Cyanobium sp. PCC 7001: one gene and its partner. Each later gene encodes a partner of the first gene's protein in a complex. Links are inferred from orthologs where the notes say so. Each region holds a gene or a part of one and is shown on either strand. Other genes may lie near its edges. The genes, in order: rimM and rpsS.

Region 1 (3,288 bases):
TAGGAGCCCCAGGGCCGGTAGATCTTCCGGTGCGCACGGCTCTCCGGTGCTCCCACCCGCTCCAGCAGGCCCACCACGGTCTTGACGTCCTGGGCCCGGTCGCGGTGGGCCACCAGCACCACGTCGTCGGTTTCCACCACCACCAGATCCTCCACACCCAGCCCCACCACCAGGCGGTGTTCGCTGCGCAGGTAGCAGTTGCGGCTCTCCTCGCTGATCACCCGGCCCCGCAGCACGTTGCCGGCGGCGTCCTGGTCGGCCGTTTCCCACAGGGCGCTCCAGCTGCCCACATCGCTCCAGCCCGCCTGCAGCGGCAGCACGCTGCCCAGCTCCGTCCTCTCCATCACGGCCACGTCGATCGCCACGCTCGGGCAGCCGGCGAAGGCCTCCCGCTCCAGCCGCAGGAAATCGAGATCGGCGGCATCGTGCTCCAGCGCCGCGCGGCAGGCGCTCACCACCTCCGGCGCCAGCCGCTCCAGTTCCGCCAGCACCGCACTGGCCCGGAACAGGAACATGCCGCTGTTCCAGGTGAACCGGCCCGAGGCCAGGAAGCCCTCGGCCGTGGCCCGGTCGGGCTTCTCCACGAAGCGGGCGATCGGCACCGCCCGCGGAGGGGCGTCGGCGTCTGCCGCCAGGGGTTCGGCCGCCTCGATGTAGCCGTAGCCGGTCTCGGGGGCGGTGGGCACGATGCCGAAGGCCACCAGCCGCCCGGCCTCCGCCGCGGCAAGCCCGGCCGTCACGGTCTGGCGGAAGCGGGCCGGATCGCGCACCAGATGGTCGGCCGCCAGCACCAGCAGCAGGGGATCGTCGCCCTTGGCCGTGGCCTGCAGCGCTGCCACCGCCACCGCCGGGGCGGTGTTGCGGCCGATCGGTTCGAGCAGGATGCCGGCCGGCTCCACGCCGATCTGCCGCATCTGCTCGGCCACGATGAAGCGGTGGTCCTCGTTGCAGATCAGCAGCGGCGGCGCCAGACCGGCCAGCCCGTTGAGGCGCTGCACCGTCTGCTGCAGCAGGGTTTCGTCGCCACTGCCCCCCAGGGCCCAGTACTGCTTGGGATAGCTCGCCCGCGACAGGGGCCACAGGCGGGTGCCCGTGCCGCCGCAGAGAATCACGGGAACCAGGGCGGTGCCGCCCAAGGAGGTGGTGTTGCTGCTGGGGCTGCTGCTGCTGGGACTGGTGCTCATCGGACCCGAAGCCTCGACCCCATTCAACGGCAGCCCGCCAGGGCGATGCTGCTCACCGTGCCGGGGCTCAGAGCTCCAGCAGCCCCGGCGGCGGCGTGATGCCGATCCACCCCTCGGCCAGCTTCACCTCGGGCACGATCGCCGCCACGAAGGGAATCAGCAGCTGGCGATCGCCGGCGGCCACCGCCAGCAGATCGTTGCCGGCGTGGATCAGGTCGGTCACGGTGCCCACCACCTCGCCGCTGGCCAGCAGCCGCACCTCCAGCCCCACCAGGTCGAGCAGATGGAACTCCCCCTTGGCCAGCCTGGGCCGGTCGTCGGAGCGCACCAGCAGCTCCTCCCCCACCAGCGCTTCGGCCGCATCCCGGCTCTCCACCCCGGCCAGGCGCAGCACGAACAGCTCCTTGCCCGGTAGTTGGCGCCCGGTCAGCAGCTCCACCTCCCGGGGCTCGGCGCCGCGCCGCTGCAGCCAGCGGCGGCCGGGCCGGGTGAAGCGCTCGGGAAAGTCGCTCATCGGCAGCACCCGCACCTCACCGCGTAGACCCTGGGCCGCCACCACCTTGCCCACCACCAGGAGGTTGTTCATTCCGATCAGGCCCGATCAGGCTGCTGCCGCCGATAATGGCGCCACGCCGATTTCCCCCCATGGCCGACCTGCCGATCCTGCCGGGCACCACCGTGGTGGTGCGTGACGTGCGCTCGATCTACAACGGCTACAAGGGTTTCGTGCAGCGGATCAGCGGCAGCCGCGCCGCCGTGCTGTTCGAGGGCGGCAACTGGGACAAGCTCGTGACCATGCCGATCACGACCCTCCAGCAGATCTGATCCAGGCCAGGGCCTGACGGGCGGCATCCTGCTCCGCCGCCCGCCGGGACGGACCCCAGCCATCCCAGCTCTCGTTTCCTGCCCCCAGCGTGAGCCTGCAGGAGAAGCGGCGGGGATCGGCGTGCAGCGTGCTGCGCTCCTCGCAGCTGTAGCTGGGCAGCCCCAGCCCCTGGCCCTGGGTCCATTCCTGCAGGGCCGATTTCCAGTTGTGGCGGTCGGGATCGGCCAGCAGCTCCTGGCTGGCCTGCTGCCAGTGGGGCGTGAGCCAGGTGAGCACCGGCTCGAGGGAGTCGCCCCAGCAGCGGTAGACCGCTCCGATCAGCGCCTCGCACAGCTCAGCGCGCACGGTGGCGATGCCGGCCCGATCGCCGCGGGCCATCGGCCCGATGCGCCACACCGTCTCCAGACCGCAGCTGTCCGCCAGCTCGGCCAGCCAGCGGTCGCTCACCAGCTGGCTGCGCAGGGCCGACTGGCTGCCCACGCCGAGCTGGGGGTGATGGCGGTGCAGGTATTCCGAGGCGGCCAGCCGCAGCACGGCATCGCCGAGGAACTCCAGCCGCTCATGGTTGCCGCGCTGGCGGGCCGAGGTGTGGGTGAGGGCCTCCTCGATCGGGGCCAGCAGGGCCGGGTCGTCGCCCGGGCCCCCGGGGTGGAGGGGATCGATGCCGAGGCTGGCCAGGAAGGCCACCAGTTGGCGACGGCGATCGGGGTTCACGGGACGCTCGGGAACGGGGGTGGGGCGGCACCGAAGGGGGGAAAGCAGGACGTAAGCCGGGTTCTGTTCCGGGTGGGGCGGACCCTGCCCGGGGTGATCATCTGTCTGGGACCGCCGTCTCCGGCGGCCTCGAGCGGCGCACTTGGGGCGGGACCGGTGTCATGGCCAACCGTTGGTCCCTGGGCCTTGCTCCCGGCCGGGGTTTACCGAGCCAGCACCTCTCGATGCTGCTGGTGCGCTCTTACCGCACCTTTGCACCCTTGCCTGTGCTCGTCTCCACCGCAGCGGAAGCGGAGCCATCGGCGGTGTGTTTCTGTGGCACTCTCCTCACGGTCACCCGCACTGGGCGTTACCCAGCAAGCCTGGCCATTGGGGAGCCCGGACTTTCCTCAACCGGGCTGGGGCGCGGCCCGCAGGCCTGCCTCACCCGATCGCGATCACCTCGCCTGCTTTCGGTCTCCATGATGCCTGCCGGGCTGTTGGGAGGACCCAGCCGGGGGCCGGTCGCATAATGGCGGCGCCGGGGGCTGTAGCTCAGCCGGATAGAGCGACGGTTTCCTAAAC
Region 2 (3,255 bases), 590 kb from region 1 along the record:
CCGTGAGCTTGCGCACGTCGGTGATGGCAGGAAGGGCCATGGTCAGGACTCCACAGTGTTGGCAGGCTCGGCCGTGACCGAAGCAGCAGCTGCAGGGGCTTCACCACCGGCGACCGGCTGGTCGTCCAGGGTGAGGAACTTGGTCTTCACGGGCAGCTTGTACTGCGCCAGGCGCATGGCTTCCCGTGCGATCTCGGGGGTGATGTCGGCACCGCCCATCTCGAACAGGATGCGCCCGGGCTTGATCACCGCCACCCAGAACTCCGGGTTGCCCTTGCCGGAACCCATGCGGGTCTCGGCGGGGCGCATGGTGACCGGCTTGTCGGGAAAGATCCGGATCCAGATCTTGCCGCCCCGCTTGACGTAGCGGGTCATGGCGCGACGACTGGCTTCGATCTGGCGGGAGGTGATCCACCCGCACTCCTGGGCCTGCAGGGCGAACTCCCCGAAGGCGATGGTGTTGCCGCGCGTGGCGACGCCGCGCATGCGGCCTCGCTGTTGCTTGCGGAACTTGACGCGTCTTGGACTCAGCATGGTTCAGGCCTCCTGATCACTCCTGGTTCGAACGGTCTTCGAACTGTTGGGGCTGCCGGCTGGTCCGGCGGCGGGGAGCGGCGCCCACGGGCAGTTGCTCCTTCTGGCCCGGCAACACCTCGCCCTTGAACACCCACACCTTGATGCCCAGCACCCCGTAGGTGGTGCTGGCCAGCTTGGTGGCGTAGTCGATGTCGGCGCGCAGGGTGTGCAGCGGCACCCGGCCTTCCCGGGTCCACTCGGTGCGGGCGATCTCGGCGCCGTTGAGACGGCCGCTCACCTGGATCTTCAGGCCCAGCACGCCGGCCCGCTGGGCCCGCTGCACGGCCATGCGGATCACCCGGCGGAAGGCCACCCGCTTCTCCAGCTGCTGGGCGATGTATTCGGCCAGCAGGAAGGCGTCGGCGTCGACGCGCTCCACTTCCACCACGTTGATGCGCACCTGACGGTTCGCATCACCCACGGTCTTCTGGATGCCGTTGCGGAGATCTTCGATGCCGCTGCCCTGGCGGCCCACCAGCACGCCGGGGCGGGCGGTCTTGAGCTCCACTTCGAGCTGGTCCGCCTTGCGGGCGATCAGCACATCGGAAATACCGGCGGCGCCGTACTTCTTGTGGATGAACTTGCGGATCCGATCGTCCTCCTGGAGGAGGGTGGGATAGGTCTTGCTCGGGGCGTACCAGCGGGAGCGGTGGTCCTGGGTGATCCCCAGGCGCAGGCCGGTTGGATGGATTTTGTGTCCCATCGGTGCGGTGTCCTCGGGGGTCAGGCGGAAGGAGCCACAGCAATGCTGATGTGGCAGGTCTGTTTCTTGATCGCGTAGGCGCGACCCTGTGCTCGGGGCCGGTAGCGCTTCATGGAGGGGCCCATGTCAGCGCTGGCGGTGGTGACCACCAGGCTGGCCGGATCCATGCCGAGGTTGTGCTCGGCGTTGGCCACGGCGCTGCGCAGCACCTTGGTGATGGGTCCGGTGGAGCGGTAGGGCATGAACTCGAGCATGATCAGCGCCTCGCGGTAGGTGCGGCCGCGGATCTGGTCGAGAACCCGGCGCACCTTGCTCACGGAACCGCGGATGTAGCGGCCGTGGGCGAGCGCCTGATTCGGAGCGGTGTTAGCCATGGATCAACGGCCTCCCTTTTTGTCCTTGATGTGGCCCCGGAAGGTGCGGGTGGGGGCGAATTCCCCGAGCTTGTGGCCCACCATCTGCTCGGTGACATAGACCGGCACGTGCGATTTGCCGTTGTGAACGGCGATCGTGTGGCCGATCATCATCGGCAGGATGGTGGAAGCGCGTGACCAGGTCTTGATCACGGTCTTGTCGTTGGCGGCGTTTTGCTTTTCAACCTTGCGAAGCAGGCTGTCGGCGACAAACGGGCCTTTTTTGAGTGAACGTCCCATAGCGGTTCAGGAAGCGGGCAAAGCGGTGTGGTTCATCAGGAATCGCGTCCGCCACGGCTCCGCTTGGAGGTGCGGCGACGTTTCCGGAGCACAAACCGGTTGCTGGGCTTGTTCCGCTTGCGGGTCTTGAGGCCGAGGGCCGGCTTGCCCCAGGGGGTGACGGGGCCGGAGCGGCCGATCGGAGCACGGCCCTCACCACCACCGTGGGGGTGGTCGCAGGGGTTCATCACCGAGCCGCGCACCTCGGGGCGGCGGCCCAGCCAGCGCTTGCGACCGGCCTTGCCCAGGCTGGTGTTGCGCACCTCGGAGTTGCCCACTTCGCCGAGGGTGGCGTAGCACTCGCGGCGCACCAGGCGCACCTCGGTGGAGGGCAGCTTGAGAGCGACATAGTCACCTTCCTTGGCCATCACCTGGGCGCTGGCACCGGCGGTGCGCACCATCTGGCCGCCGCGACCGGCGTACAGCTCCACGTTGTGAACGCTGGAGCCCAGGGGGATGGCCGAGAGCGGCAGGGCATTGCCGGTCTCGATCGGGGACTCGGGGCCGGACACCACCTGCTGGCCGATCTCGATCCCGGCGGGGGCCAGGATGTAGCGCTTCTCGCCATCGGCGTAGAAGAGCAGGGCCAGCCGGGCATTGCGGTGGGGGTCGTAGTGGATGGCCGCCACCTTCGCCACCACGCCGTGCTTGTCCCGGCGGAAGTCGACGAGGCGATAGAGGCGCTTGTGGCCGCCGCCGCGATGGCGGCAGGTGATCACGCCGCGGTTGTTGCGGCCCTTGCGGCGGTGCTTGGCCACCACCAGGCCCCGCTCCCGACCGCGGCCGGTGACTTCGGTGAAGTCACTGGCGACGCGGGTGCGGGTGCCGGGCGTGGTGGGGCGGTAGTTACGGATTGCCATGTGGTTTCAGACCCCTCCTCAGGACTCAGGGAACAGCTGGATGGCGTTGCCCTCGGCCAGGCGCACCACCGCTTTCTTGACCTGGGCGCGCTTGCCGGCGAAGCGGCCGACGCGGCGGGTGCGACGCGGCGGGTTCATGGTGCTCACGCCCACCACCTTCACGTCGAAGAGGGTTTCGACGGCGGCCTTGATGTCGGGCTTGGCGGCCCGATGGTCCACCTCGAAGGTGTACTGGTTCAGTTCGAGGGCACGGGTGGCCTTCTCGGTGATCAGCGGCCTGCGGATCACATCCGCGAGCCGGCCTGCAAAACGTTCAGCCATCGCCGTAGACCTCCTGAATCTTCGCGAGTGCCTCCTCGCTCACCACCAGCTTGTTGGCGTGGAGCAGGTCGAACACGTTGAGCTGATCGGCGGCGATCAGCTT

What was found.
Region 2: the proteins of rimM (region 1) and rpsS are in contact, whole or in part, in a crystal structure (PDB 3A1P), measured with the Thermus thermophilus proteins. The link is inferred for Cyanobium sp. PCC 7001 from one-to-one orthologs. Residues at the interface, in WP_008632437.1 of Thermus thermophilus: Val4, Glu5, Ile6, Gly7, Arg8, Arg22, Gly23, Glu24, Val26, Leu84, Glu85, Glu86, Gly87, Arg88, Tyr89, Tyr90, Tyr91, Phe92, Leu94, Asp111, Ile112, Leu113, Asp114, Ala115, Gly116, Ala117, Gln118, Asp119, Val120, Ile122; in WP_011173711.1 of Thermus thermophilus: Lys28, Arg29, Leu30, Lys32, Thr48, Gln56, His57, Val58, Pro59, Val60, Tyr61, Thr63, Met66, Glu73, Phe74, Pro76, Thr77, Arg78, Arg81, His83, Gly84, Lys85, Glu86, Ala87, Lys88, Ala89, Thr90, Lys91, Lys92, Lys93.

The regions. Positions count from the first base shown.
Region 1 is NZ_DS990556.1:2,140,031-2,143,318, forward strand. The notes cover bases 12-2,992. They hold rimM (ribosome maturation factor RimM), read right to left. Parts: upstream 1,771-2,992; coding sequence 1,252-1,770; downstream 12-1,251. Other genes in these bases: CPCC7001_RS10530 (mannose-1-phosphate guanylyltransferase/mannose-6-phosphate isomerase), read right to left, coding at 12-1,184; CPCC7001_RS10540 (NAD(P)H dehydrogenase subunit NdhS), read left to right, coding at 1,830-2,009; CPCC7001_RS10545 (ribonuclease III family protein), read right to left, coding at 1,987-2,724. Outside these bases: more of CPCC7001_RS10530, read right to left, coding at 1-11. UniProt on the Escherichia coli protein: One of at least 4 proteins (Era, RbfA, RimM and RsgA/YjeQ) that assist in the late assembly stage of the 30S ribosomal subunit.
Region 2 is NZ_DS990556.1:1,548,373-1,551,627, reverse strand. What follows is about bases 295-3,242. They hold rpsS (30S ribosomal protein S19), read right to left. Parts: upstream 1,933-3,242; coding sequence 1,657-1,932; downstream 295-1,656. Other genes in these bases: rplD (50S ribosomal protein L4), read right to left, coding at 3,145-3,242; CPCC7001_RS07720 (50S ribosomal protein L23), read right to left, coding at 2,850-3,152; rplB (50S ribosomal protein L2), read right to left, coding at 1,968-2,831; rplV (50S ribosomal protein L22), read right to left, coding at 1,300-1,653; rpsC (30S ribosomal protein S3), read right to left, coding at 551-1,279. In the rest of the region: rpmC (50S ribosomal protein L29), read right to left, coding at 1-40; more of rplP, read right to left, coding at 43-294; more of rplD, read right to left, coding at 3,243-3,255. UniProt on the Escherichia coli protein: In the E.coli 70S ribosome in the initiation state it has been modeled to contact the 23S rRNA of the 50S subunit forming part of bridge B1a; this bridge is broken in the model with bound EF-G.